Linked DNA regions of Pontibacter liquoris. The protein of the gene in region 1 interacts with the protein of each later gene in a pairwise test. Links are inferred from orthologs where the notes say so. Each region holds a gene or a part of one and is shown on either strand. Other genes may lie near its edges.

The links.
Region 2: the proteins of tsaE (region 1) and rlmB interact in binary tests that used the Escherichia coli proteins (3 or more experiments, as listed by UniProt). The link is inferred for Pontibacter liquoris from one-to-one orthologs.

The regions. Positions count from the first base shown.
Region 1 is NZ_JALEBG010000001.1:678,222-693,321, reverse strand. Bases 7,489-10,487 are described here. They hold tsaE (tRNA (adenosine(37)-N6)-threonylcarbamoyltransferase complex ATPase subunit type 1 TsaE), read right to left. Parts: upstream 9,212-10,487; coding sequence 8,765-9,211; downstream 7,489-8,764. Other genes in these bases: porX (T9SS response regulator signal transducer PorX), read right to left, coding at 9,204-10,487; LWL52_RS02815 (alanine dehydrogenase), read right to left, coding at 7,534-8,763. Outside these bases: LWL52_RS02845 (glycosyltransferase family 2 protein), read right to left, coding at 1-15; LWL52_RS02840 (glycosyltransferase family 2 protein), read right to left, coding at 156-1,151; LWL52_RS02835 (lipopolysaccharide biosynthesis protein), read right to left, coding at 1,181-2,644; LWL52_RS02830 (GumC family protein), read right to left, coding at 2,786-5,128; LWL52_RS02825 (polysaccharide biosynthesis/export family protein), read right to left, coding at 5,156-5,926; LWL52_RS02820 (flavin reductase family protein), read left to right, coding at 6,481-7,380; more of porX, read right to left, coding at 10,488-10,766; LWL52_RS02800 (HD domain-containing protein), read left to right, coding at 10,998-12,227; lpxD (UDP-3-O-(3-hydroxymyristoyl)glucosamine N-acyltransferase), read left to right, coding at 12,550-13,572; LWL52_RS02790 (bifunctional UDP-3-O-[3-hydroxymyristoyl] N-acetylglucosamine deacetylase/3-hydroxyacyl-ACP dehydratase), read left to right, coding at 13,747-15,100. UniProt on the Escherichia coli protein: Required for the formation of a threonylcarbamoyl group on adenosine at position 37 (t(6)A37) in tRNAs that read codons beginning with adenine.
Region 2 is NZ_JALEBG010000003.1:464,955-480,054, reverse strand. The notes cover bases 12,050-15,048. They hold rlmB (23S rRNA (guanosine(2251)-2'-O)-methyltransferase RlmB), read left to right. Parts: upstream 12,050-13,133; coding sequence 13,134-13,964; downstream 13,965-15,048. Other genes in these bases: LWL52_RS18880 (mannose-1-phosphate guanylyltransferase), read right to left, coding at 14,083-15,048; LWL52_RS18890 (GWxTD domain-containing protein), read left to right, coding at 12,050-13,161. Outside these bases: LWL52_RS18945 (zinc-dependent alcohol dehydrogenase), read right to left, coding at 1-610; LWL52_RS18940 (GNAT family N-acetyltransferase), read left to right, coding at 813-1,682; LWL52_RS18935 (DMT family transporter), read left to right, coding at 1,821-2,147; LWL52_RS18930 (hypothetical protein), read right to left, coding at 2,201-3,013; LWL52_RS18925 (UDP-2,3-diacylglucosamine diphosphatase), read right to left, coding at 3,003-3,773; LWL52_RS18920 (LutC/YkgG family protein), read right to left, coding at 3,757-4,407; ATP-dependent zinc metalloprotease FtsH, read right to left, coding at 4,421-6,559; rsfS (ribosome silencing factor), read right to left, coding at 6,627-7,001; LWL52_RS18905 (biotin--[acetyl-CoA-carboxylase] ligase), read left to right, coding at 7,056-7,802; LWL52_RS18900 (T9SS type A sorting domain-containing protein), read left to right, coding at 8,176-8,754; LWL52_RS18895 (glycosyltransferase family 117 protein), read left to right, coding at 8,877-11,831; more of LWL52_RS18890, read left to right, coding at 11,920-12,049; more of LWL52_RS18880, read right to left, coding at 15,049-15,100. UniProt on the Escherichia coli protein: Specifically methylates the ribose of guanosine 2251 in 23S rRNA.

The DNA.
Region 1 (15,100 bases):
AGTGTTTGAAGTCATAAAATAAGTAAACTTTATTTTTATAGACGCACAACAGAAATACTACTTATACCTGTTGTGCAAAGCGGTGGTTAATGAAAGAGATAAAATAATATAATGGTTCAAAAGACTATTCTATTTATCTTTTGTTTTCTATACTATCAGTACCTTAATAGGTATAAGCTTTTAAAGAAGTAAAACTGCCACTCGGGTAATTTCAGGAATGGGTTCGCATACGCAAACTTTCGTTTTGAGCTGTTCCGGACATAAAGGTTTATTGCCTTGATCTTATTCCGGAATGTAATTTCCTGATCATTATATTTTTTGAGCTGCTCCTTAAAAAACGGCATATCAAGCTCGCTAATCAGCAGCAGGTGGTAATACAGGTATTGGTATAGCTGCTGTTTATACTTATCCGTTAACAGCTTGTTCTCGCTTAAATAAGTATAAATTTGGCTCCTTAAGTTATAGCGGTTCAAGATCAGCTCATACAACTTGCCTTTGTTTGTTGTTCTCGAAATCGAGTTCGTTTGCGCATGAATCAACGTTTGCACCTGATGGCTCACAAGGGGTTTTGCATTTAAGCGAAGTACCCGGAATAACAAGTCGTATTCTTGCGAGGAGCTTAAGCTTTCGTTCCAGCCATTTACCTGCAACAACATTTCCTTTCGCCAAAGATTAGAGCTTGTAATACCTAGTCTCGAATTGATGAGCCCCGTCCAGCAATCATCCTCCGCCACTATATCTTCTGTTAGCAGCTTGCCCCTGATGGTCCTGATCTTGCGGTAATCATCAATGATCAGGTCGGGGCTATGTTTACTGATTAAGGCAACCTGCTTTTCTATTTTCTGAGGTAGTAATTCATCATCCGCATCCAGAAACTGGACCCACTCCCCTTTTGCATTCCCTAATCCCTTGTTACGGGCAGCGCATGCTCCTTTCTTCGCCTCAGCATATACCCTGATCATGCCGGGATGTGCCTGTTCAAATTCCTTCAGCTGCTGCAGGGTATTGTCTGTAGAGTTATTATCAACCAGCAGTAACTCAATGTTCGGGTGCGTCTGGGCCAGCACGCTGTCGACAGCTCTCCCAATCAACGCTTCACAATTGTAACACGGAATAATAACTGAGACTAATATAGGATGGTCAGGTTGCATTGATACACTTAATATTTTACGCTACTTTGTTATTGGACTGCCAGATTCTTTTTTTTTAAGAATTTCAAATCGCTCAGCTGAGTTTTAAGTTCGTCCTTCATAAAGAGCCAAACTACAGCGCAGTAACTGATAAATAAAGCAACGCCACAAAGGATGTAGTGAAGGTGAAGGCTATAGAGCGAGGTAGAAACAATAAATGCCACGACACTGGCTATTAATGGCGTGCGCATATGAAATAACAGCTCGCCGAAAGTAACATTCACTAATTTCTTCAGGAAATACTGCGCAATGAATACCTCAAATATCTTATTTAGAACATACGCATACGCTGCCCCCACAATCCCATAAAAATGGATGCCCAACGAAATAAGCGGGACATACAAAAAGACAGCTTTAAAAAACTGGATCTTCATTTCCAGTTTAGGCTTTCCCAGTCCGCGGATAAGCGAGGCGTGGCTGTTGGTCAGCATATGGATCATCACCGAGACGGCTAATATCTTTAATGGCTCTATAGCACCAATCCACTTTTGCCCGAAATAATTCTGAACAAACGGGGTACCCAGGGTAATAAAAAATATCATTGCCGGATAAACAAAGATGCTGTTATACTTTACAACTTTGAGATAATACCTTTTCAGCGCTTTCGGATCGTCCTGTTTCTTACCGTAAACCGGGTACATCACTTTCCCCATCATGGCCATCAGCTGGTTTCGGAACGTATCGGTTAGTACAAATGCCAGGGTATACGTTCCCAGTGCTGCCGCACTTAAAAGCTTGCCGATCAGCAGGTAATCGATATTCGAGATCAGGTTATTGAACAGGTTGGTTCCGGTAGTATACACCCCAAAGCCAAAAACATCTTTAAAGGCCTTTTTATCCCACATGAGCTTGGGCGTCCAGCCGGTGGCTCTGAAGAACAAGGGCATAGCGATAACGATAGTTGCCACAGAGTTAAATACCAGCGACCAGACACCAGCGCCTAAATAGGCAAGGGTTAAGGACAGCACACCCGAAAAAGCGGTTGATACGTTGCTGATAAAAGCCAGCTTTTTAAAGCTCATGGCCCGGGTAAGCTGTGCCTGATGCACCAGGTTTACCGGAGAGGCCAAAACCCCAAGGCTCAGGGCCGGGATGATCTGGCGCAGCATAGGCTCTTTATAAAAGATTGCTGCCAGTGGCGACACAACAATTACGATCAATAAGTAAATACTTGTTGACCAGATAACGCCAGTCCAGAAAGCCGTCTGAAAATGTTCTTCTCTTAAATCTTTATCCTTGCGCTGTACAAGAGCAGCCCCGATGCCGATATCATTAAAAACCTGCACAAAACTGGCAAACACAGCTGCCATACCTACCAGGCCAAACTGCTCCGGAAAGAGCAATTTGGCAAGTACCATCTTAATTATAAAACTGAGGCCTCTGTTGATAGCTAGCTGAACGGCACTCCATACTATACCGGTAACAACCGAGCTTTTAAAATTCTTAGAACTCATTTATTGAAGTGCTTACACAGCAAATAATATAGTCTTTCCGACCAGGATAAAAAATAGGATAAGGGTGCATCGGACGCTGTGTAAAAGCTCCCGTTGCTAATATGTGTTATTGCTGAAATAAACAATGTGGACCTGAAATCCTTAGCCAGGATACTGAACATCGGTGCCTTTGGCCTGCTTATTTGATGTGAACCACTCTTTTTTAGGCTCTTTCAGGTTATAACCATACCCATACGCATAACCAGCTTCTTTTTGTGCATCGTTTACCACAATCATTGGCTGGTTAAACTTCTGCTTTTTATAAATATCATCAATAATACTTAACTGCGTTTTGTAAGTATAGTTGTTACGGACAATATAAATGCTGGCATCTGCATGAGGTGCCAAGGCCAATGCATCGGCAACCTGCCCTACCGGCGAGGTATCAATAATCACGTAATCAAAGATCTCTTTCAACTCATTAATCAGTCTGCCTACCTTCGGAAGCAACATAAGCTCGGAGGGGTTTTCCGGTACCGGGCCAGACCCGATCACAAACAGCTCCGGCATAACGCGCGAAGGAAGTATCACATCATGGATAGAGAGAGCATTGGACGACAGGTAACTGGTAATACCGCCCTCATCATTTGGCAAATCCAGGTTCCGTAACAAAGCCGGCTTTCTAAAGTCGAAATCAAGTATCACGACTCGTTTACCCGCTAACACCAAGCTGGCCCCCAGGTTTATGCTGAAGAATGTTTTTCCTTCGCCCCCCATACTCGACGAAACCATCAGCACCTTATTTTCTTTGCCTAGCATTGCAAACTGCAGGTTGGCACGAATAAGTCTGAATTGTTCTGCCACAGGCGTGCGGCTATCAGGTGTCACCACCAAAGCATTGCCACTCTTCTTGTGGGAAATTTCGCCCAGAATTGGGGTAGTAGTGCCACTTTCTACATCTTTTAATGTGGATACTCTATCGTTTAGCGCATCTTTCACAAATATTAACCCGAAGGGCAGGCCTAAGCCGAACAGGACAGCTAATATGTATATTAATCCTTTTCTAGGCTTCACAGGTTCATCACCAGCTACTGCCGAGTCGATTACACGGGAGTTAGCGACAGTAGCTACCAACGACATAGCAGACTCTTCCCGCTTCTGCAGCAGATACAGGTAAAGGCCTTCTTTTATACTTTGCTGCCTGTTGATCTCCAGCAATTCGCGCTCCATTACAGGCACCTGCTGTTTCCTTGACTGGTACTGCGAAGAGCTTGCCTGCAGGTTTTGGCGGGTAATCTCTAAGCTCCTCTTTATGTTGCGGAGGTTCTCCAGAATGTTGCCACGTAAATTAACAAGCTGATCGTTCAGGTTGATTATAATCGGGTTATTGGGTTGCACCGTACGCAGTGTTCGCTTGCGTTCCTGCTGCAACTCATTAAACTGGGAAATGAGGCCGAGCAACGTAGGATCATTGATGCTAAGGGTACTTGGCACCAGTTCAAACTGGTTCTGGTCTTTGCTTAAATAACTTTCGATCGAGTTCAGCACATCCAGCTGGATACCCCACTCGGCGAGCTGCTTGTTATACTCGCTTTCTTTCTGCAGGTAAATCTGCGCTTCTGAGCTTACATCCGTTACATCGTTTTTCTGCTTGTAGCGCTCTACGCTTTTCTCCACGTCGGTGAGTTCCTTTGTGAGGTACTGCAAGCGCTCATTTACAAACTTTATGGTACTAGACGCCACAGAGTTCTTATCCTCCATAGCTTCCTTGTTATACACCTCAATAAGCTTGTTCACAACGTCTTTTCCTCTTTCCGGAACGGCATCCGTCAGGGTAATAGACAACACGCTGGCATCTTTGTTAACAGGCCCTATTGTAAGACGGCTAATATAAGAGTCCGCCAGATTATCCAGCTCATTGAATTTAAGAACAATCTTATCATACCTCCCAATTGCTTCCGGAATGGCGGTTACAGTAAATGTACCGTATGGGGCCTTTATTTCCTTGCCAAACTGATAAGTCCGGACATCCTCGCCATCCTGCAGTTCAAAATTGTTCTTGTCTTTGATATAAACAGTCAGGTTTTTAGAATAGGCTTCCTTCTCCAAACTTTTAACAACAACGTTGATTGGCACCTTTTCGCCATATATTTCGGAGTACTTCACTTCTCCTTCCACCAGGTAGCTGGTAGTTAAAGACAATTCGCGTAATACCCGCTGCATCAAGCTTTTTGAACGCAACACCTCTATCTCATTATTCATGTTTTTAGAGGTTTTGAATACATCAAAGTCATTATCAATGGTATTACCCGTCAATTCCGGCCCACGTGTTTCGTCCTTAATAAGTAGGCTACTGGTTATCAAATACTCTGGTGTAGTGTAACGCAGGTATAAGTAAGCCAGGCCCACAAATATGGCAATCGCTGCTACAAACAAGTACCAGTATCGCACGTACTTTCGCAGAACTCCTTTCAGGTTTACTTGCTCCGGTTCTAAAAGAAGCATTTCTTTATTATTCATATGTATGTATTGCTATAATAATCTTGATACGATTAATGTAGTCACAGATATAAGCGAAAATAAGAGCGTAATGTTTCGTGTGTTGGTCGTAGCCTGTATTGTTCTTACTTTATTTGGCTCTACATACACCACATCGTTCTGCTGCAGATAAAAATAAGGAGAACTTAACAGGGCCTTTGATTTGAGGTTAAGCCGGGCCGCTTTGCGCACGCCATTCTCTTCTCTTATCAGTAACACATTATCTCTTATTCCATAGGCCGTCATATCGCCCGCTAAACCCAGTGCCTCCAGCACATTTATTTTTTCAGAGGGTATGGTGAATGTGGCCGGGTTCTTTACTTCCCCCACAACCGTCACCCTGAAGTTCATATAGCGTATATAAACCGATGGTTCCTTTAAATAATTATTCAGGTTCTTAACCAACATCGCTTTGGCTTCCTGCTTTGTAAGGCCGCCCACCTTCACTTTCCCTAAAACCGGTAATTCTATAAAGCCATTGCTATCTACCAGGTAGCCTTCCTCATCTTTACTAGTTCCTGCGGCGCCGGCATTTCCGGCCGAGAGCATCACTCCTTTGTTAAAGAGGGCATTTGCTTCAGGGTTTAAACTGCTTATCGTAATACTAAGCAAATCATCGGGCTGAATTTTAGGCTCTTTGTTATTCGTGATATTTTCTGAGTACTCCGTTGTTTCTGGCAGATCGCTGAAATACGTCAGTTCTTTAGACGTGGTACAGGAAAAAAGGAACAACATGCCCAGGGCAAACAATAAATTAATTCTCATTTCGGGTGCTTTTGGTTCAATCTAGACTTTTGTGCTTGTAGGCGCTTATACTTACCACTATATACATTGCAGATAATATATATTTCGGAAGTCTTGTGATTAGTTACGTAAGAAGATTTTAAAGGTATATATTCAATAAGAAAATTATCCATCTAATCCTGCAAATGGCTTTAAAACAGCCTTATAATATTCAACAAATTTTATATTTGCTGCATAAGGTTGCCCTACAAGCCCTTAAAACAATTATCCTTTCAACGCTCGGAGCAGGCAAAACAATATAACTGGCTCCTGTTTACCGCCGGTGCCTGCTACCGGGCTCGTTTCGCTACTCCTACCAAAACCCCTTCATAGCGCCTGTGCTTTTTTATACTTACCGGCATAAACCACCTCCCATACGATGCACCTGCTGTTACAGTTTTTACAGGAGTAGTTTTTAAGTGAGCTGGCCGCCGGGCAGCAGATGAAACACCATATTTGCCCTGCTTTTTTTAACTTTATACTTTCATCGCCGGCATCAGCCTGCAGCCGGCACAACACATCCGCATGATATGAGCATGAGAACCTTTGATCCGAAAGAAACTAAAGCAGCCGACCTGTATGCGCTCATGGCCGGGGTTGTTGCTCCGCGCCCTATTGCGTTTGCCAGCACTACCGACGGCAATGGCAACGTTAACCTGAGCCCGTTCAGTTTTTTTAATATGTTTAGCGCTTCGCCGCCCATTCTCATTTTCTCGCCCCTCAGCCGCATGCGCGACAACACCAGCAAACACACGCTGGAGAATGCGCAGGCCACCAAGGAGGTTGTCATCCATATTGCCAATTATGCTATCGTAGAGCAAATGTCGCTGGCCAGCACTGAGTACGATAAAGGCATAAATGAATTTGTGAAGGCTGGTTTAACGCCGGTTGCCTCGGAGCTGGTGAAGCCGCCGCGGGTGCAGGAAGCCCCGGTAGCGTTAGAGTGCAGGGTAAACGACATTATACCGTTGGGCACAGAAGGCGGCGCAGGCAACCTAATCATTTGCCAGGTGCTGCTGATGCACCTGCAGGAGGGCATCCTGGGAGAAGACGGCAAGGTTGATCCTTACAAGCTTGATGCGGTGGCGCGCATGGGCAGCGATTATTACATCCGGGCAAATGGCGACAGCATTTTTGAGCTTCCCAAGCCTATCCGAAACAAAGGCATTGGGGTGGATGCGTTGCCCGCCTTTATCCGCCAGAGCACCATCCTGACAGGCAATAACCTGGCCCGGCTGGGAAATACCGAAACAGTACCCACCGCGGCAGAGGCAGCCGCATACCGAACAAATCCGCTCGTGGCCTATACCTGGAACAAGTATAAAGCTAGACCGGCCCAATTGCGGCAGGAACTCGAGAAGTTAGGTAAAAAGCTATTGGAAGATAACCACGTGTCCGAAGCCTGGAAAGTACTGCTGCTAAGCGGACAGGTATAGAAGTAAGACGTTAGATATTAGACGTTAGACAAAAGCTTCTCTTGCAAGAGTATAAAGTATAAAATCCGCCGAGGCGGGTTTTATACTTTATATGGATAGTTTTACCTGTGTCTTAGATCCTGCGTCTAATATTTATGGTCCAACGACTTGCATCTAGTTTCTAACTGCGATCATCAGGCCCAATTCTTTGTAGCGCATGCCAAACCGTTTGGCGATATGCGAGTTGGTGAGACTGCCTTTGTAGATATACACGCCGGCACGGTAATGTTCGTTCGTAAACAGTACCTCGTTGATGCCGCCATACTTTGAGATCTCTGTAAAGATGGGCGTAAAAATATTACTCAGGGCCTGGGTGGCCGTTCGGGGCACCCGCGACGGGATGTTAGGCACACAGTAATGGATGATATCATACTTGCGGTAAATGGGGCGGCTGTGCGAGGTAACCTCCGAAGTTTCAAAACAACCTCCCTGGTCGATACACACATCGATGATAATGGAGCCGGGGTTCATCTGCGCAATAATCGATTCCTCTACCATGCACGGAATGCGGTCTTCCACGGCTACCAAAGCGCCGATCACCACATCGGCCTGTTTAATTTCGTTGTTGAGCACTGTTTTATCCAGCGTAGAGGTAAAGAGCTGGGTGCCGATGTTGTGCTTCAGCCGGCGCAGCTTATAAATATGGTTGTCGAAAACCTTTACCTCGGCTCCTAAGCCCAGGGCAGCACGGGCCGCATACTCGGCTACAGTGCCGGCACCAAGTATAACGACTTTGGAAGGAGGCACACCCGTAATGCCACCCAGTATAACCCCTTTGCCATCGTTGCTGCTGCTCAGGTATTCGGCGGCTATCAGCATTACGGTGCTGCCGGCAATTTCGCTCATGGCGCGCACCACCGGCTTTGCCTCTGACTTATCGCGGATCAGTTCAAAGGAGAGAGCGTTTATTTTTTTAGCCAGCAGTGCATTGATATAATCCGAGGTCAGGTTCCCAAACTGCAGCGCCGAGATCAGTGTCTGGCCCGGGTGCAGGTAATTGATCTCATCGTAGGTAGGAGGGGCGATCTTCAGGATGATGTCGGCCTCGTATACTTCTTCCACCGAATACACAATGCGGGCACCGGCCTCGGCATATTCATGATCGGAGTACTTGGATAAACTGCCAGCGCCTGCCTCAATCCGGATGCGGTGCCCATGGTCGGTTAGTTGCTTCACAGCGTCGGGGGTCAGGCCAATGCGGTTTTCCTGAAACGAGGATTCTTTCGGGATGCCGATAAACAGGTTGCGGCGGCGTTCTTCCACCGCCAGCATCGACTCCTTGGGGTAAAGGGCCTGGCTGGTAGCTACTATCTTGGCTAAACTTGCGGCGAGTTTTTCCGTCATGCTATACGTGGGTTATGGTCATGGTGCGCCCCTCGCCTTCCGCTTCGGGCTGCAGCTGCACAAGCAAATAGTGCTCAGGCAATAAATTGGGTATAAGCGAGGGCCACTCTACCAGGCACAGCCTGCCTGAGTCAAAATACTCCAGCGCGCCAATCCCGAGGGCTTCGCGCTCATCCCTTATCCTATAAAAATCAAAATGGTAAATTAGTTTCCCCTGCCTCCCTTCATACTCGTTAACGAGCGCAAAAGTAGGGCTGCTCACGTTCTCGGCTACGCCCAGCTGGCGGCAAAGTTCCTTAATCAGGGTGGTTTTGCCTGCGCCCATCGGGCCTTCGAACAAAATAATGGGCTCCCGGTCGGCAGCCTCTAAAAGCACAGAAGCCGCCGCCGGCAGATCAGCCAACGACGACATCTTTATACTTGCTTTTTGTACTCCCTGGTTAAGCATTCTTAGGCGAAAGCGTTATAAACGGTATGATCATTTCCTCCAACGACACGCCTCCGTGCTGGAAGGTATCTTTGTAGTAGTTGACGTAATAGTTATAGTTATTCGGGTAAGCGAAGAAGTAGTCTTCGATCGCAAATACAAACGTAGTGGAAACGTTAGCTTTTGGCAAGAAAAATCGCTCCGGCTTTTTCACTGTAAACACGTCTTTATCGGTATAGCCCAGGTTTTTGCCGTGCTTGTAACGCAGGTTGGTGTTAGTGTTGCGGTCGCCGATGATCTTAAAGGGCCTTTTTACCCGGATCGTGCCGTGGTCGGTGGTGATGATGAGGCGGCCTTTCTTTTCGGCAATCATCTTCAGCGTATCGAAAAGGGGCGAGTGCAGAAACCAGGATTTGGTGATGGAGCGGTAAGCCGACTCGTCGGGCGCCAGCTCGCGTACCATGTTGCTGTCGGTGCGGGCGTGCGAGAGCATATCCACGAAGTTATACACGATCACGTTGAGCTTGTTGCCATCCAGGTTACTGAACTTGCTGAGTAGGTCGCGGCCGGCAGCCACGTTCGTAATTTTGTGGTAACTGTGCTTGCCCGTAATGCGGTTCTGCTGTAGCTGTATCTCCAGAAATTCGGCCTCGTGCAGGTTCTTGCCTTCCTCATCCTCGTCGGCCACCCACAGGTTGGGGTACTTTTTAACGATCTCGGTCGGCAGCATGCCCGAAAAAATGGCATTACGCGCATAAGCCGTGGTAGTAGGAAGGATGGAGTAGAACATCTCTTCCTGGTCCACGGTAAAGTAATCCAGGATCAGCGGTTCGAGTACTTTCCACTGGTCGTAGCGCAGGTTATCGATCAAAAGGAAGTATACGGGCTGCTCCGACTGCTTCATCATCGGGAACACGCGCTGCTTAAACAGCTCATGCGACATGAGCGGAGCATCTTCATCTTCCTTGTTTATCCAGTCCTCGTAATTCTCCATGATAAACTTGGCGAAGTTGGCGTTGGCCTCATCCTTCTGCATGTTTATCACGTCGGCCATACTTTTGTTTTCCGTCTCGTCGATCTCCAACTCCCAGTACACCAGCTTTTTGTAAATATCAGCCCATTCCAGCGGGCTCAGGCGCTCGCCAAAAGCCATGCCCAGTTGCCGGAAGTCGCGCTGGTAGCTCATATTGGTCTTTTCAGACACCAGGCGTTTGTTTTCCAATACCTTTTTTACCGATAGCAGGATCTGGTTAGGGTTAAGCGGCTTAATAAGGTAATCGGTGATCTTGGAGCCGATCGCCTCCTCCATGATATGCTCTTCCTCGCTTTTGGTGATCATGATCACGGGCACGGCTGGCCGGATGGATTTCAGCTCATTCAGTGTTTCCAGGCCGCTGATACCCGGCATGTTCTCATCCAGGAAAACGATATCGAACGTCTGGTCCTGGAACTTCTCAATGGCATCGGCGCCGCTGTTTACCGGCGTAATGTCGTAGCCCCTGTCTTCCAGGAAAAGAATGTGTGGCTTAAGGAGGTCGATTTCATCATCGGCCCATAAAATATTGTATCTTTGCATAGTTTTATACTAGTAATTGATGGCTAAACTGTTGAACTGTTAATTTGTTGAGCTGCTAAGTACTTATACATGTATACTTGGGATGTACGCAAAAACGTACCATTATATACATACGATGCTTTCAGGTACGCGTAAAACGGATGCGCTGGTGGCCGTAACCCAACATAGCCGGCAAGCACGGCCATACCCTGTCAACAAATAAAACGTTCAGCCAGTAAACCTTCCTGCTTCGTGAATAAGAAAAAAATCTTCAACGACCCCGTTTACGGTTTTATTACCGTTCCGTCTGATCTCATTTTCGATATTATTGAGCACCCTTTCTTTCAGCGCCTGCGCCGCATCAAGCAGCTGGGCTTAACAGAGATGGTATACCCCGGGGCGCTGCACACCCGTTTTCATCATGCGCTGGGCGCCATGCACCTGATGGACACGGCCCTGAGCACCCTGAAAAGTAAAAATAACGAAATTTTCGATAACGAGCTGGAAGCCTCCCTCATTGCCATCCTGCTCCACGACATTGGCCATGGCCCTTTTTCCCATGCCTTAGAAACCGCTATCTTCAAGAATGTGTACCACGAGAGCCTCTCGCTGCATATTATGCACATGCTCAACAAGGCTTTTGAAGGCCGCTTAACGCTGGCAATCAATATTTTCAAGGGTACCTATGAGCGTAAATTCTTTCACCAGCTCGTATCGAGCCAGCTGGATGTGGACCGCCTTGACTACCTGAACCGCGACAGCTTTTATACCGGCGTGTACGAAGGCAAAATCGGCGCCGACCGCATCATCAAAATGCTGGACATTGCCAACGACAAGCTGGTGGTGGAAGAAAAGGCCATTTACAGCATCGAGAACTTTCTGGTAAGCCGCCGCCTGATGTACTGGCAGGTATACCTGCACAAAACCGTGATCAGCGCCGAAAACATGGTGCTGCGCGTGGTGCAGCGCGCGCGCCAGTTGTTGCAGCAGGGCGTGGAGGTAGACACCAGCCCGAACCTGAAGTTCTTTCTCTCCTCCGACCTTACCATGGCCGATTTTGAGCGCGACAGCAGCATTTTGGAGCGCTTTGTAGGCCTGGACGACCACGATGTATGGAGCGGCATCAAACTCTGGGCCTCTCACCCCGACTTTATACTTTCTTACCTGGCCAACAGCATCCTGAACCGCCGCTTGTTTAAGGTGGTGATCTCGAGCAAACCCATCGAAAAGGACCTGCTGCTGGGCATCAGCGAGCTGGTGCAGGAGCACTACAAAGTAGCCGAGGAAGACGTGCATTACCTCATGATCTCGGGCACCATCAGCAACAATGCCTACCAGGTAGAAGGGCAATCCATCGATGTGCTGACCAAATCCGGGTACGTGATCGATGTGGCCGAGGCATCCGACCTGCCCAACATCCGGGCGCTGGGCAATAAGGTGGAAAAATATTATGTGTGCTACCCCAAAGAAGTAGCACATTAACACTGCTGCCGGCTTACGGCAGCAGCTTATACTTCCCTGCCCGCCTCTTTTCCGGTTTTATACTTTCATATAAAGCACCGGCCTGGCAGCAACTGCCGGTCTGCGACATGCCTTTATACTTTGGAGCGCCCCGAAAGTATAGCCTGTGCTTTAAACCTGCTTTTCCGCCCTTGAGCTCGCCATAAGCTGCTGCCCGTTTTCCTGGTTAGCCCAGAAATCTTTGCCCATAGTGGCCCCGGGGTATCAGCCCTCCCGTAACTTTTTAGTATGTTTGCACCCCCAAAGCATTAGCACTTTTAAGTTTTTGCTATAATTTTACAAAATGGAGTTCACTGTTCAACAGATAGCAGACCTGCTGCAGGGTAGCGTAGAAGGCGACAATACTGTCAAGGTCAGCACTTTAGCCAAGATAGAAGAAGCCCAGGCCGGCGCGCTTGCGTTTTTATCAAATTCCAAATACGAACCCTTCCTTTATACTTCCGGTGCCAGCGCTGTAATTGTGGCAGAGAAGCTGGAGCTGAAAAAGCCGGTTGCTGCTACCCTGATCCGGGTGGAAGATCCTTATACCAGCTTTTCTGTCTTACTCCATTATTACCAGACAGCCTTGATCGCCTCTAAAGTGGGCGTGGAAGAACCCGCTTTCATCGGTGCCGGCAGCCAGATCGGCGACGGCCATTACCGCGGCGCATTCTCCTACATCGGCCAGAACTGCACCATCGGCGAGAACGTGCGCATCTTTCCGCAGGTATACATTGGCGATAGCGTGAAAATAGGCGATAACACCACCATTTTTGCCGGCGCTAAACTTTACACCAACACTGTGGTGGGTAGCAACTGTACGATCCATGCCGGCGCAGTGCTGGGCAGCGATGGCTTTGGCTTTGCGCCACAGCCCGACGGCAGCTACAAAGCCATCCCGCAGATTGGCAACGTCGTGCTCGGAGATGATGTATCGATCGGGGCAAACACCACCATCGACTGCGCCACCATGGGGGCAACCCTGATTGGACAAGGCAGCAAAATAGATAACCTGGTGCAGGTAGCGCATAACGTGGAAGTAGGCAAGCATACCGTTATTGCCGCGCAGGCAGGCATCTCCGGCTCTGCCAAGCTAGGCAACAACTGCGTTATTGCAGGCCAGGCCGGCATTGTGGGCCATATCAGCCTGGCCGATAAAACAACCGTAGGTGCGCAGTCCGGGGTTTCCAAAACTGTAAAAGAGCCGGGCACGATCATCCAGGGCTCACCGGCATTTGACTATAAGCAGAACCTGCGGGCCATGACCGTATTCCGCAAACTGCCCGAGCTGCAGCGCGAGCTGGAACTGCTGAAAGAGAAGGTATAGCAACCCTTTTTGCAATCCGATCGGTTCCGTAAAAAAAATAGCAAGACCTCATATAAAATCTTAAGTTTGCAGGTGCAAAGGGGTAACTCCCCGGTTGACTGCAGACAGCAGCGGCAGCAAAACAGCTGCCGCTGCTGTTCTTAACCAAGCTCTTAACACGACTATAGATACGTGATGAACGATAAACAGCACACCATAAAGGCCCCGGTTACAATTACAGGCATTGGGTTGCATACCGGAGTGGTTTCAAACATGACGTTTAAGCCTGCACCTGCAAATCATGGGTACAAGTTTCAGCGCATTGATATGCCAGGCCAGCCAATTGTGGCAGCTGATGTAGACAATGTGGTCGACCTGTCGCGGGGCACCACCATCGAGCAGAACGGCGCCCGCGTAAATACCGTGGAGCACACGCTGGCTGCCTTAGTGGGCCTGCAGATTGACAACGTGCTGATCGAGCTTGACGGCCCGGAACCGCCTATCATGGATGGCTCCTCGATTGAGTTTGTAAAGGCGTTGCAAAGCGTGGGGCTACAGGAGCAGAATGCCCTGCGCAACTACTTCGAGATATCCAAAGGCATCAGCTACAAAGACGATAGCCGCGGCGTGGAAATTGCCGGCCTTCCGCTGGACGATTACCGCCTCACCGCGATGGTGGATTATAACTCACCGGTGCTGGGTAGCCAGCACGCCTCCATTACCAACATCACCCAGTTTGTGGACGAGATCGCCCCGTGCCGCACGTTTGTGTTCCTGCACGAGCTGGAAGCTCTTTACAAACAAAACCTGATCAAAGGCGGAGACCTGGACAACGCGATCGTGATCGTGGATCGGGTGGTGCAGGACGAGGAGCTCTCGCATTTGTCGGAGCTGCTGAAAAAGCCGAAGGTGGAGGTAAAAGAAGAAGGCGTGCTCAACAACACCGAGCTGCGCTTTAAGAATGAGCCTGCCCGCCACAAGCTGCTGGACCTGATCGGTGACCTGGCCCTGATCGGCCGCCCTATCAAAGGACAGATCTTAGCGGCCCGCCCCGGCCATGCGGCCAACGTGGCCTTTGCCCGCAAGGTAAAAAAGCTCATACAGGAAGCGGCGATCAAGAACGTGCCTACTTACGATCCTAAAAAGCCGCCGGTCATGGATATCAACCAGATCTCGGCCACCCTGCCCCACCGCTATCCTTTTTTGCTGATCGATAAGATCATTCACCTCGACGAAACCACGGTGACGGGGGTAAAGAACGTGACCATGAACGAGCCCTTTTTCCAGGGCCACTTTCCGGGCAACCCTGTGCTGCCGGGCGTGGTGCAGATAGAGGCCATGGCGCAGACAGGCGGCATCCTGGTGCTTAACACCGTGGAAAATCCGGAAGATTACTGGACCTACTTTCTGGGCATAGACAAGTGCCGTTTTAAGCGGAAAGTGATTCCGGGGGATACAATTATTTTTAAATGTGAACTGCTGGCGCCCATCAAACGGGGCATCGCCAAAATGAGTGGCCAGGCTTTTGTAGCCGGTCAGTTGGTGATGG
Region 2 (15,100 bases), on another replicon or contig:
CCTTCTGCGCCATCAGGCCTACCGGCCCGCAGCCAAATACCGCTACCGTTTCGCCGCCTTTAATTTCGGCCCAGTGCACGGCCGAATACCCGGTTGGGAAAATATCTGTCAAGAACAGCACCTGCTCGTCTGTCAGGTGGTCGGCCACTTTATAGGGCCCCACATCGGCAAAAGGCACGCGCACGTATTCGGCCTGGCCACCGGCATAGCCGCCATACAGATCGGTGTAGCCATACAGGGCGCCTCCCTTGCCCGTTACCAGGCCTCCTTCCGGCCCGTAATGATCGGGGTTCGAATTCTCGCAATGCGGAAAGTGGCCGTGCTGGCAGAAAAAACACGTGCCACACGAAATCGGAAAAGGCACCACTACCCGATCGCCAACTTTCAGTTTCTTTACAGCAGGGCCAACTTCGGCTACAATGCCCATAAATTCGTGGCCGATGACCATGTTTTCAGGTTGCGGGATCATGCCGTTGTAGATGTGCAGGTCGGAGCCGCAAATGGCCGTGGAGGTAACTTTGATAATGGCGTCGCGTGGGTCCTGTATCCTGGGGTCTTCAACGTTATCTACCCGGATATCTTTTATCTTGTGGAATACGGCTGCTTTCATAGCTTATAGGTTTAGGTTAGGTGGCCGGCTGCTTTAAAGTGCGTGGCCGGATAGTAATTCTATCTAACGGCGTTAGGCATAGCTGGTTACCTGGCGCGCACGTATGGGGCAAGCTGTTTTTATGCAGGAAAGTACCAAGAGAATGCGTATACTATACTTTGTTTTTATCTTTTTCGGTCACCTATCAGCTTCGTTCATCACCATGGAAGATCTTACCTTTTCCTTCCTTTCAGAAAAGCAGCTGCCCGGGCTGCGGCAGACATTTCTGCAGGCCTTTGCCGATTACCTGGTGCCCATCCAGCTCAGCGAGGAGCAGTTTAAGGCAAAGGTGCAGCGCGAGGGCATTCGGGCATCTTTCTGCGTGGCTGCCTTTGTGGGCAATGAGATGGTGGGGTTTATACTGACCGGCGTGGGTGCGTGGCAGGGCAGGCCCACAGCTTACAACGCGGGCACCGGGGTGCTGCCGGCATTCCGGGGGCGCGGCCTTACCTGCCAGTTATATCAGTTCCTGCTACCCAAGCTGCGTGAAAGCGGTCTGGAGCAATGCCTGCTGGAGGTACTGCAGGAAAACGCCCCGGCGCTGAAGAGCTATGAGCGTACGGGTTTCCGGATTACGCGCGCTCTGGATTGTTTCCGGGCCCCCAAGCATACTTTGCTGCTGCAGGCAGATGAGCCGGACGATATTGTGCTGGTGCCGGCTGAAAAGACAGCAGAAGCTACCTACCGGAGGTTCTGGGATGTAGCGCCAAGCTGGCAAAATGACTTTGAAGCGATCAAAAGGAGCGGCGCCGCGTGTCGTACACTAGAGGCCCGCAACAGCCAGCAAGAAGTGGTGGGCTATATTGCTTTTTTTGAAAAGAACGGGGCCGTGGCGCAGCTGGCAGTTGGGGAGAGCTGGCGGGGCAGGGGCATCGGCTCGGCCCTGCTGCGACAGGCCATGCAGCAGACGGAAGCACCGGCTATCCTGTTCATCAACATCGAGACCAGGGCAACAAGTATGATCGCCTTTCTGGAACGGCGCCATTTCTCCCGTGTTTTAAAGCAGTATGAAATGCTATTGCCTATTGTTTAACCCTGCATTAACATCGCCAAAGAAACAGCAGCATGCCTTGCCGGTGTAGCAGGCAGCGCGCTAGGGGTAGGCAGGAATATCCTGTAGAGGGGCAGCACAGATTCTGTATCTTTGCATCAAATTAAATGAATCTGAAAGATGAATATGGCGTGGGTATACCTGTTGCTGGCCGGCATATGCGAAATAGGCTGGGCGTTTGGCCTGAAGTATAGCGAGGGCTTTACCAAACCTCTTGTAAGTATTGTAACCGTGGTGGTCATGATCCTGAGCTTTGTGCTGCTCGCCCAGGCTATGAAACAGCTCCCGCTGGGCACAGCGTATGCAACCTGGACGGGCATCGGCGCAGCCGGTACCGCTATTTTGGGGATGGTATTTCTGAACGAGCCCCGCGACCTGCTCCGCATCCTTTGCCTTTTGCTGATTATTGCAGGCGTGCTGGGCCTTAAATTCCTCTCTAAAGCCTGATCGCGAAGCGGACCGGAACGTTTCCCGAGCCGAACTGGTACTTTTAAAGCTGCTTAGTCAACCGTGTAAATATCTGCCGCCTTGGAGGTGAACAGGAATACCTGCTTTCCGCTGAGCAGGGCTGCCAGGTAAGGCTTTTGCGCCGGCAGGGCTAGCGTGCGTTCTTCCGAAGTATAAAGATCCAGAAAGTGCAGTGCCCCATTCTGTACAAAGTATAGCTCGTTATTGCGGAACCCGATATAAGAGACTCCTTTGTAAGGCAGCTTCTTTTTGTAATTGCCCAGGTTATCAAACACAAAGATCCCACCATTGTAGTCGAGCAGGTATACCATGTTCTGGTACTCGCGTAGCTGGCGCACATCAAAGCGCTCTTTGTCCAGAATCAGGTTCAGGGGTGTTTCAATCGTGGTTTTGCCCAGACGCATGTCCAGCTTGCTCAGCGTAAGGGTGGTTTCGTCGAACAGCCAGAAAGCATCGTCGGCTGCCAGTGCGGCCGCTTTAGCGGTTCCCGGGTAATTCAGGTCGGCTAAGGTGATGCTGCTGATGGGCCGCAGAAAGCGGTCGAGGAGCAGCAGTTGCTGGCGGTCCTGGTAAAAGAGCAGCAGCTTGAGGGGGTTCCAGGCATCAATGCTGCTGATGCGGCCGCGGGTTGGAGGCGAAAAGGTGTCCAGCGGGCGGCCCAGCGAGTCGAGGCGCAGCAGGTTATTGCGGGCATCCAGCAGGTATACATGGCCATTGCGGTCCTGTGAAATGGCGGTAGGCGAGCTGCTCGGCAGGCTGTGGCTGAAACTGAACGACAGGCCCTGGCTATGTGCAGCCGGCAGCAGCAGTCCCCAAAGGATCAGCAGGTAGAAGCTAACCTTCAAAGGTTTCGAGTTTTAGTGTTTCCCCATCAAATACGGCATACGTGCAGTAGTTCACCCATTCGCCTAAATTAATGTAGCGGCTGTCGCTGCCGATGGGCAGGTCGAGCGGCAGGTGGCGGTGCCCGAAAATATAATAATCGTGGTGGCGGTCCGCTTCCACTTCGTTGCAATACTGTATCAGCCACTCGTCTTCGCCTAAAAAAGCTTCGTCTTTCTTGATATTGCTGATGCGGCTCTTCCGCGACCATACATTAGCCACGCCAATGCCCAGGTTCGGGTGGATGCGGGCGAACAGCCACTGGCAGGCTTTGTTGTTAAACACCTTTTTGAGAAGCTTGTACGTGTGGTCGCCAGGACCCAGGCCATCGCCATGGCCGATGTAAAACGTTTTGCCGCCATACATGGTGGAAACCGGCTGGCGCACGATCGGAATGTTGAGCTCCCGGGGAAAGTAATCGAACATCCACATGTCGTGGTTCCCCGTGAAAAAGAAGACCGGAATACCGGCATCGGTAATTTCGGCCAGTTTTCCCTGCAGCCGCACAAAGCCTTTGGGGATGGCATGTTTATACTCGAACCAGAAATCAAAAATATCGCCTACCAGGTAAATGGCGGCGGCATCGGGACGTACCTGCTCCAGCCAGCGGACAATTTTCTGCTCGCGCGCCCGGCTGGTGGTGGCGTCTGGCACGCCTAAATGGAAATCGGAGGCAAAGTATACTTTCTTGCCCGGTGGCAGTGGATTAATGGGGGAGGTCATCGATCAGGAAAAGGACGAGCTGCCGGGGGCCATGGGCACCCATTACTAATGTTTTCTCGATATCGGCGGTGCGGCTTGGGCCGCTTACCAGCGTTACCATCGAAGGGAAGTTTTCTTTGTGCCGGTTGCGGATATGCTTCAGGCCATCTTTAATATCGGGCACCAGCTGGCTTGCCTTGGCAATCACCAAATGATTTTCAGGATAGATGCTGAGCCGGCGGCCGGCGGCGTTGGCAGAGCTGATCAGAATGCTGCCGGTACGGGTAATCAGCGCTTCACACGTGGTCAGGCCGGCATCTGCCTGGGCAATAAAGTTTTCCTCGTCGCTTACAAAATCAATACCGGCATGGACCAGGATGCGCTGGATGTTAGGCTCCCACACAAACAGGTTCTGAAGCTGCTGCTCTTTTTTGTAGACATACAACTGGTCGAAAAAGTCTTCCTCGTTCTCGCAGTAGATGAACACGCCACTGTTGTTGATAAAGTTCTGCGCAAACTCCACCGACATATCCTCTGACACGGGGGCGTGCAGCGGCGAGGTGAAATCCGGGGTAGGAGGCAGAAAAGGCGCCGACTTAGCCAGCGCCTCTCTTACTCTTCTTAATACTATTTCTTTGGTCTTTGCTTCGTACATGCCTGCTTTTGCATCAAGCCGTTCTCGAATTTACAGGGTTATCCTGGGCCGCAGCGCCGTTTTCCAGCGGCGTGCCGGGCACAGCGCCTTCCTGCTGCTCCGGATGCGGAGTCTGGCCGCGCTCTTCCGGATTTTCTATCTGCGGATGGAGCTGCTCCACTTCGCTCAGGGTTTCGCTACGATCAGTACCAGCCGTATGCGCCTGGTACGTAGTCAGCGCCGCAAACGGGCGTGGGCCAACCAAACGCTCTAGGTCGCTCTGGAACAGGATCTCTTTCTGCAGCAACTCCTGCGATACAATTTCTAACTCTCTTTCTTTCGAGATCAGCAACTGCTTGGTACGCTGGTAGGCGGCATCAATGATCTTGCGCACCTCTTCGTCAATAGTCTGGGCAGTGGCTTCGGAGTATGGTTTGTTAAACGAATATTCCGCGTTCTGCTTCGAATCGTAGAACGATACGTTGCCGATCTTGCTGTTCATGCCATACATGGTCACAATGCTGTAGGCCATTTTGGTGATACGCTCCAGGTCGCTCAGCGCGCCAGTCGAGATCTTACCAAACACAAGCTCTTCTGCTGCGCGTCCGCCCAGGGCCATGCACATTTCGTCGATCAATTGCTCGGTCGTGTACAGGAACTGCTCTTTAGGTAAATACTGGGCATATCCCAGCGCAGCTACACCGCGCGGCACAATGCTTACTTTCACCAACGGGTCGGCATGCTCCAGGAACCAGCCGGCAATAGCGTGGCCCGCCTCGTGGTAAGCCACAATCTTTTTCTCTTCCGGCGAGATGATCTTGTTTTTCTTCTCCAGTCCACCGATCACACGGTCAATGGCATCGTTGAAGTCCTGCTGGTCCACTGCTTTTTTGTTACGGCGGGCGGCAATCAGGGCAGCCTCATTACAAACGTTAGCAATTTCGGCACCGGCAAAGCCCGGTGTCTGGGCAGCCAGTTTGCGGGCATCCACATCGGCGGCAAGCGTCAGCGGCTTCAGGTGCACGTTAAAGATCTCGGTACGGCCGTTAATATCCGGCTTGTCGATGCTGATCTGGCGGTCGAAACGACCTGGGCGCAGCAAAGCGGAGTCCAGGGTGTCGGGCCGGTTGGTAGCAGCAAGTATAATTACGCCGGAATCGGTGGCGAAACCATCCATTTCTACCAGCAACGAGTTCAGCGTATTTTCACGTTCATCGTTTCCGCCTGGTGCCTGGCCGCGGCTACGGTGGCGGCCAATGGCATCGATCTCATCAATAAAGATAATACACGGCGCCTTGGCTTTGGCCTGCTTAAAGAGGTCGCGCACACGGGCAGCGCCCACGCCCACAAACATCTCGACAAAGTCGGAGCCAGAGAGCGAGAAGAACGGTACCTCGGCTTCGCCTGCAACGGCTTTGGCCAGCAAGGTTTTACCTGTTCCTGGAGGGCCTACCAGCAGGGCACCTTTCGGTATTTTGCCACCAAGTATGGTGAACTTGGAAGGGTTCTTGAGGAACTCCACGATCTCCTGTACTTCTTCTTTTGCCTCTTCCAGGCCAGCCACGTCCTTAAACGTGATCTTTACCTTATTCTCGGCATCAAACAGGGCCGCTTTGGACTTGCCGATGTTGAAGATCTGGCCGCCTGCGCCTCCCGCGGTTACACGGCGCATCAGGAACCAGAAGCCGAACAACAGCAAGATCAGGAAGCCCCACTGCAGGAAGAAATCCGCAAAGCCGGTACGCGTGGTAACGGTGAGCGGCACCTGCTGGTCGCGCGGCGTTTGGGCCTGCAGCTTGTCGAGGTCTTCTTTAAAGATCTCTGGTGTGATGATCTGGAAATGATATTGCGGGCCCTGGTCCACGGCAATGCTGCTGCGGTCCTGAAGCTCAGTTTTATACTTTTCGTTCTGAAGCGCCTCGTCCTTGAGGTATACTTCCACCGTCTTGTCGTTAACGATCGTCAGTTTCCGGACATCGCCGCTGAGCAGCATTTCCTCAAAGTCCTTCTGGGTGGTCTCTACCGAGGAGTTGCTTTTGTTAAGCCAGGTTAAGCCGAAGATGATCAGGATCAGCACCGCCAGCATCCACAGTTGCATGGTGGGGCGTGGGGGCGTATTCGGGATGATCGGTTTCTTCTTTTTATTAGTATTCCCTTTGTTATTCTCTGCCATGAATGTTTAATTTCTGATGTATGAAAACACCGGCCAATACGAAAAGTTTACGTAGGTCCGAAATTGTTTAAACAGACGCTACGTGCTTAATGCTGGCATCGCCCCAAAGCTCTTCCAGGGCATAAAACTCCCGTTTGTCCTTTAAAAAAATGTGTGCGACCACATCCACATAATCCAGCAACACCCATTCGTTATTGGTGCGGCCTTCGCTTTGCCAGGGGTTCTGCCGAACAGCCTTGAAAATTTCTTCTTCTATGGAAGATGCGATGGCATCGAGTTGGGTATCGGAGGTGGCGGATGCTATGACGAAGTAATCGGATACAGCGTTTTTGAGTGATTTAAGGTTAATAACGACGATATCGGAGGCTTTCTTCTCCTGCATGCCTTTTACAACCAGTTCTGCCAATATGTCTGAATTAGCCTCAACCTTGGTTTCTTTCATTTGAGCTACTTAAATTTGAACTACAAAAGTACTAAATTCTACTTAAAAATATGTATGCCTGATACGCTGTTTATGGGCCAGCAGCTATATTTTCTGCCGGTTTGTGCATCCACTAACTCAGAGGCGCAACAGCTTCTTATCAAAAATGAAGCCACAGAAGGATGCCTGGTGCTCACAGCGCAACAAACCCAGGGGCGCGGGCAGCGAGGCAACACCTGGGAAGCCGCGCCGGGCAAAAATATCACGCTCTCGGTTGTGCTCTCGCCCTCCTTTGTAGCTGTCCGCCACCAGTTCTTTCTCAACATGGCCGTGTCGCTGGCTGTGCTGGACCTGCTGCAGGAGCAGGGGCTGGCGCAGGCCCGGGTAAAGTGGCCAAACGATTTATACTTTGAAGATAAGAAACTTGGCGGAATTCTGATAGAGAACACCATCAACAGCCAGTCTTTACAACATAGTATCGTCGGGATTGGTTTAAATGTGAACCAAATGGCCTTTAGCCACCCTAAGGCTACCTCGCTGGCCTTATGCCTGGGGCGCGAGTTGCCTGTGGACAAGCTGGTGGACCGGCTGATGGAGTTATTGGAGAAACGCTACCTGGCGCTCCGCAATGGCCATACGGCTCGGCTCAAGTATGAGTACCTGCAGGCGCTGTACCGTTACCAGGAGACGCACGACTTTCTTGTGGACAACGCGCGGGTGCAGGGCCAAATTGTGGGCGTGGACGAAGATGGCCGGTTAGCAATGGAAATAGCCGGCCAGTTGCGTTATTTTTCTTTCAAGGAGATCGCATTCGTGATCTGAGTCCCGGCGGCTAACGTGCCAGATTGTCGCACCCTTCCTTTTTCGTCAAAACAGAGCTGGTAAAAACGGGCATTTGAGTGAAGCCAGGTTTATACTTACTCGGGTGCCTGTTGCCCGTTCTGCAAAAATAGCGGCGGCTTACATTAGGGCTGGCGCAATTATTGATAAGGAACATGTTGTAAGTAGCCGTAGCCTGTCTGCAAATATTTTGTAGCATTATCCGGCTCAATTGCAAATATTTCAAAAATTATATTTATTGTTTTAAGTATTTTAAACTATCTTTGATTGTTATAGAGAAAAGAGAAGTTAAACGAAAGCAGAGGCCTTCTATATGAGAATTTTTACTAGAAAGATATTTTTAGCTGCCACTTTTATGGGAGCTTACCTGTTGGGAGTTGTGGGCGAGGCGCATTCTAAAGAGATTTCAAGAGAAGCGGTAGCAGGTGTTTCCCCGGTTTATAAGGGGGGCACCACGGTTTGGAAGCTATACCCCGAGCAACACTCAGAACTGATTTTGTCGGCGCAAAATGCCCGTCCCCACCTGCTTACCAGCGTAGAAGAGCACTCGTGTTCCAAGATCTATGCTTCGGCGGTTGGGCAGGTATTTCATACTGTGGAGCTGAAGGCAGAGAAAAGCATGTATGCTGCCGTGAGTCTGGCGGCCCTGGCGCCTAGCCGCAACCTGGTAAAGGAGTTGCCTTCCATTAACGCGTATCCTAACCCTTCGCGCGGCATCACATTGTTCTCGCTGAACCAGACAGCCAACGCCAGCTATAAGATCCGGATATCCAATACCATTGGCCGGGTAGTAACCAGCGCGGAAGTGGCCCCGGCCAGCGCCAACACGGTGGTGCAGCTGGATATGAGCAGCCTGCCATCGGGGGTGTATTTTTACAGCCTGCTGGTGAACGACAAAACCGTAGAAACCAAGCGACTCATACTTCAGAAATAACGCCTGGCCACAGGCAAAGCATCAGAAAGCCGGCTCAAAGCCGGCTTTTTTATTTTTAACTTCTAAATTTAAACTCAGGCTTAACATTATTTATTATTTTCGGGGCTGAATCAATAATCGCTATGACAGATTATCGCAAGATAAATAATATTGTAGGCTGGGTCGTGTTCCTGATCGCAGCTGTGGTGTATGTGCTCACACTGGAGCCAACGGCCAGCTTCTGGGACTGTGGCGAGTTTATCGCCAGCTCGTATAAGCTGCTGGTGCCGCACCCGCCGGGAGCGCCGCTCTTTTTGCTGGTCGGCCGCATGTTCTCGCTGTTTGCCAGCGATGTGACCCAGGTAGCCTGGTGGGTGAACCTGCTCTCGGGCCTGTGCAGCGCCTTTACGTCCCTGTTCCTGTTCTGGACTATTACGATCTTAGCCAAGCGCATTATGCTGAAAGAAGGCCAGGCGCCAACGGCTGCCAACATCCTGCTCATCATGGCGAGTGGCGTGGTGGGAGCGCTGGCCTATACTTTCTCCGACTCTGCCTGGTTCTCTGCCACCGAAGCCGAAGTATACGCCATGTCGTCGTTCTTTACGGCCATTGTGTTCTGGGCTATGCTCAAGTGGGAAGCAAAGGCAGGAGAATCTACCGCCGATAAATGGCTTATCCTGATTGCCTACCTGGTAGGCCTTTCCATTGGCGTGCACCTGCTCAACCTGGTTGCCATCCCGGCACTTGCCTTTCTCTACTACTTCCGCTTGTATAAACCCACTTTCTGGGGAGGCGTGATCGCTTTCCTGATCAGCGCGGTGGTGATTGCCGTGATCATGTGGGGCATTATCCCGGGGCTGCCTTCGATGGCCGGCGATGTGGAAGTGTTCTTTGTGAACAGCCTCGGCCTGCCTTTCGGCTCCGGCGTGATCGTGTTCGTGCTCATCGTGGTGGTGGCCATCATCGTGGGTATCCGTTACTCGATCACAAAAAACAACCGCATCCTGAACACTGCTTTGCTGAGCCTGGTATTTGTGCTGATCGGCTACTCGTCGTATATGATGATCCCGATCCGCTCAAGCTACGAACCGACCATCGACGAGAACGACCCGGATGATATCCTGAGCGTGGTGGCTTACCTCAAGCGCGAGCAGTACGGTGACCGGCCGCTAATTTACGGTCCGCAGTATAATGCCCAGCCGGTGGACCAGGAGGAAGGTGCCCCGCGTTATTTAAAAGGCAAGGACAAGTATATCGTAACGGGCCACAAGATCGAGCCGGTTTATGATAGCAAAGACAAAACGCTGCTGCCCCGCATTTACAGCGACCAGCCGCAACATATAGCCGAGTATAAGAAATGGGTGGACCTGCGCGAAGGCGAAATGCCGACGTTTGGTCAGAACCTGAGCTTTTTATTCCGTTATCAGTTGGGCCACATGTACTGGCGCTACTTTTTATGGAATTTTGCAGGCCGTGAAAGCGATGTGCAGAATGCCGGTGTGCTGTGGTTCGGAAAAGACGGCCCCAATATTCCGGACCGCGTGCTGGAGAGCAAAGCCCGCAATTGTTTTTACCTGTTGCCGCTCATAGTTGGTATACTTGGGCTGATCTACCAGGTGCGCAAAAAAGAGCGCGATGCGTTTGTGATCGGCCTGCTGTTCTTCTTTACCGGCATCGCCATTGCCTTGTACCTGAACCAGCCGCCTACCGAGCCGCGGGAGCGTGATTATACCTTTGCCGGCTCTTTCTACGCCTTCAGCATCTGGATTGGTCTGGGTGTGCTGGGCGTGGCTGATCTGCTGGAAAAAGTGCTTAAGAACAACATGGCCAAAGCAGGCCTGACTACCGTGCTCTGCCTGAGCGTGCCGTTGATAATGGTGGCCGAAGGATGGGACGATCATGACCGCTCGGGCCGTTACCAATCCGTGGATTCTGCCAAAAACCTGCTCGATTCGTGTGCGCCAAATGCCATCCTGTTTACCAATGGCGATAACGATACGTTCCCGCTGTGGTATGCCCAGGAGGTGGAAGGTTACCGGACCGATGTGCGCGTGGCCGTGCTGAGCTACCTCAACACGGACTGGTACATCGACCAGATGAAGCGCCAGTCCTACAAATCGGCGCCGTGGCCGCTGTCGCTGGAGAACGAGAATTACCGCCAGGGTACCAACGATTACCTGCCATACGTGGAGCGTCCGCAGGTAGCTGCCGGCATCGACCTGAAGCAGTTTATCAAGCTGGTGAAGGAAAACCACCCGGCCCTTCAGGTGCAGTATGGCGCGGGTACCACGCTGCTGACCATGCCTACGCACAACTTCTTTTTGAATGTGGACAAGCAAAAGGTGCAGGAGATGGGCTTTATTCCGGCCGAAAAACAGGCCGAGATAACCGACCGTATGCAGTGGACCATCAACAAGTCGCTACTGGAAAAGAAGCACCTGATCATGCTGGATTTGCTGAGCACCAACGACTGGAAGCGCCCGATTTACTTCTCTACCACCGTGAACAGCGCAGACTTTATTGGCTTGTCGCAGTATTTCCAACTCGACGGACTGGCGTTCCGGGTAGTGCCCGTGAAGACCGCCAGCGAGGAGCAGCAGGGCTATGTGAACAAAGAGGTGATGTATAACAACCTGATGAAGAAGTTCAGCTTCCGCAACTTTGATGACCCTAACATTTTCTACGATGAGAATTACCTGCGCTTCTCGGCCAATGCCCGCGACAAGTTTGCCGAGCTCGCCAAAGCATACCTGAAAGATGGCAACCTGGCCAAAGCCAAGGAGGTGACCGACTACTGCTTTAAAGTAATGCCGGGCAATTCCCTGCCATACGACTACTATACACCGCAGTTTATCTCCATCTTAAACCAGGTAGGCGAGAAGGAGAAAGCCCGCCAGGTGCTCGACGAGATGGCTAAAAGTTCGCAGCAGGCACTGGATTATTACTTTGTGAAAGGATCGCTGTTCGATACCGAGATCCAGACCAATATGGTGATCCTGCAGCAGCTGGTAAACGAGGCACAGGCAATTGGCCTCCAGGACCGTGCCGAGGAGCTGCAGCAGCAGTTTATGCAGTACCTGCAGCGCATGCGCGGCTAAACAAAAACAGTTGTAAATCAGTAATAAAAGCCGGGTTGTGCCTCACAGCCCGGCTTCTAGTTTTCGGGCTTACCAAACTCCAGTTAGAATGAAGTATATCCTGATCCCCTTCTTTCTTTTTATGCTGCTGCTAAGTGCCGGTTGTGGCAGTCCGGTATCTTCCGGCCGGCGGCTGGAGCCGGTAAGTATGGCGCGCCCGCCCCGGCCCGAGGTTACCATGCTGCACCGCTTTTATGCGCGTGGCGACAGCTTATACTTGTTCCTGCGGTTCGAAGATGTGCGGCAGGTGCTGGCGGTAAGCCAAACGGCCAAGAGCCTCTACTATAGCGTGCGGGCCGGTGCAACCGAGCGCGATGCCGTGTTAGCCACCGATTCGGTGAACATTGCTAAAGCGGGCCAGGTAGAGGGGCAGGGCGTGCTAGTGCCTTTAACGCTGCCGCTGCGCTTGGTACAGGAGCCCAACGTGCTGCACCTGCAGCTATGGCAGCACCTGAGCGCAGGCGAGCGCCTGCAAACCAAGTATAGGTTGCCCTTGCAGGCCGCTATGGGAGAGAAGCATTTTATAGTGATGCAATCCGCCAGTAACAGGCCCCTGTTGCAGGACTATACCACCACCACCACGCCCTTGCTGCTGCAGAAGTATGGCCCGGAGGCGGGCCTGCTGGAAATGCAGCGCTTTGAGGCCGATTTCACGCCGGCACTGCCGCCCATGTCGGCTCGGCAGGAGGTGGTGCCGCGCACCATTTCAGTAGCGGAAACAAAAACGGTGGTGCCAGGCGATACTTTTTACCTGCAAACACCCGGCCTTTACCTGCTTGCGCCGGGCAGCAAATTTGCAGCAGGCATCCTGGCGCAGCCCAATGCCTTTCCATTGGTAACGATGGCCAGTGAGCTGCTGCCACCGCTCATTTATCTCACTACCACCGCGGAGCGCGAGGCCCTGTTGCGGGAAACGGACCCCAAAGCAGCCGTGGACCGGTTCTGGTTAAAGCTGGCCGGCGACAAAAGCAAGGCGCGGGAGCTGATCCGCACCTACTATGGCCGGGTAGAGACCGCTAACAAGCTTTATACTTCGCACAAGGCCGGTTGGGCCACTGACCGGGGTATGATCTACATCATCTATGGCATACCCAGTGATGTAAGCCATGTGGGCAACACCGAGAGCTGGATCTACCGCGATTCGGAGACCTCGCCTTACGTGAAGTTCGTTTTTACCAAAAAAGAGAATAACTTTACCGGAAATCATTATGAGCTGATACGGCGCCCCGAATACGAGGAGAGCTGGTACAGCACAGTAGCCAAATGGAGAGCAGGTATAACAAAAATGTAGGCAGCCGCTACGGTAGCCCCAGAACACCCCGGGAAGAGAAGATAGAAATGATTTTCGGCTCACGGCCTATTTTAGAAGCCATGCTAGCCGGTAAAACATTAGAGAAAATATTTCTGCAGCGGGGCTCCCGCAACAGCACCACCGACGAGATCACGGACCTGGCCAAAAAGTTTGATGTGCCGGTTGCCTCCGTACCCGTAGAGAAACTTAACAATCTCACCCGAAAAAATCACCAGGGAGCCGTGGCGTTCCTGTCGACCATCTCGTATGCGCCGCTGGCCGAGATCGTGACCTCCCTGTTTGAGCAAGGCAAGAGCCCACTGCTGCTTATCCTGGACCGCATTACGGATGTACGCAATTTTGGCTCCATTGCCCGCAACGCCGAATGTATGGGCGTAGATGCCATTGTGATCCCGAGCCGCGGCGGCGCACAGATCAATGCCGATGCCATTAAAACCTCGGCCGGGGCGCTGCACCTGGTGCCCGTTTGCCGCGAGCCAAACCTGAAAGACACCCTTGATTACCTGAAGGATTACGGCGTGCAGATAGTAGCCTGTACCGAGAAAACGGAGCAGAGCCTGACGGATAACGAAGTGGACATGACAGGACCCACAGCCATAATCATGGGAAGCGAAGAAGACGGTATTTCGCCGGAGTACCTCAAGCGCGCCGATGCCCGCCTGCGTATTCCGCTCATGGGCCAGATCGGCTCGCTAAACGTATCGGTAGCGACTGGCATTATTTTGTATCAGGCCATGAGCCAGCGCCTGCACGATAGCAGCAACTCCGGCCAACCAAGATAGACGTGTTTTATACTTGTAACAAAAAGCCCCTGCAACCAACAGCTGCAGGGGCTTTTTTAAGACCGATTTACGAAAGCAATATTTTTATACTTGCCTGAATACGTAATTCGTAACTAACTTAAATATAGTCGGCGCCTTTCTTCGACTTGGCGTCTGCCATAAACTCCTTTACTTTTTGCTCTTCTGATTTTTTGCAGATCATCAGCACGTTGTCGTATTCGGCTACGATGTAATCTTCCAGCCCCTGCAAAACCACCAGGCGCTCTTTGGGCGTTTTCACAATGCAGTCGCGGGTTTCGTAGAGCAGCACCTCGCCGTCTATCACGTTGCCGTTCTCGTCTTTGTTGTTGATGGTATAAAGCGAGTTCCAGGTGCCCAGGTCAGACCAGCCCATATCGGCCAGCAGCACATATACGTTGTCGACTTTCTCCATAATGCCGTAATCGATAGAGATGTTGCGGCACTGGGAGTAAGCGCGGGTAATAAAGTTCTGCTCTTCGGGCGTGTTGAGGGCGCTGGCGCCTTCTTCAAAGATCTCGGAAATCTCGGACAGGTACTGGCGGAAAGCCCGCAGGATACTTTGCACGTTCCAGATAAAAATGCCGGAGTTCCATACAAAGTCTCCGCTGTTGAGGAACATCTGCGCTAGTTCCAGGTTCGGCTTTTCGGTAAAGGTCTTTACTTTCTTTATACTTTTGGTTTCATCGTTGATGTACTGGATATAGCCATACCCGGTGTCTGGCCGGCTTGGGGTAATGCCCAGCGTGATCAGTACATCGTCTTTGGCCGCAGCTGCTACTGCCTTGTTGATCACGTCCGTAAACACCTGTTCTTTCAGCACCACGTGGTCGGAGGGAGCCACCACCAGGTTGGCATTGGGGTTGAGCAGGGAAATCTTGTAGGACGCGTAAGCAATGCAGGGGGCCGTGTTGCGGCCAACAGGCTCTAGCAGCACCTGATTGTCGCTGAGTTGCGGCAGTTGCGCTTTTACCAGGGACTCGTAGTCTTTGTTGGTCACCACAAAGATGTTTTCAGGCGGACAAATATCCTTGAAGCGGCGGGCCGTCATCTGCAGCATGCTTTCGCCGGTGCCCAGCACATCATGAAACTGCTTGGGGTAATTAGTCCGGCTGAAA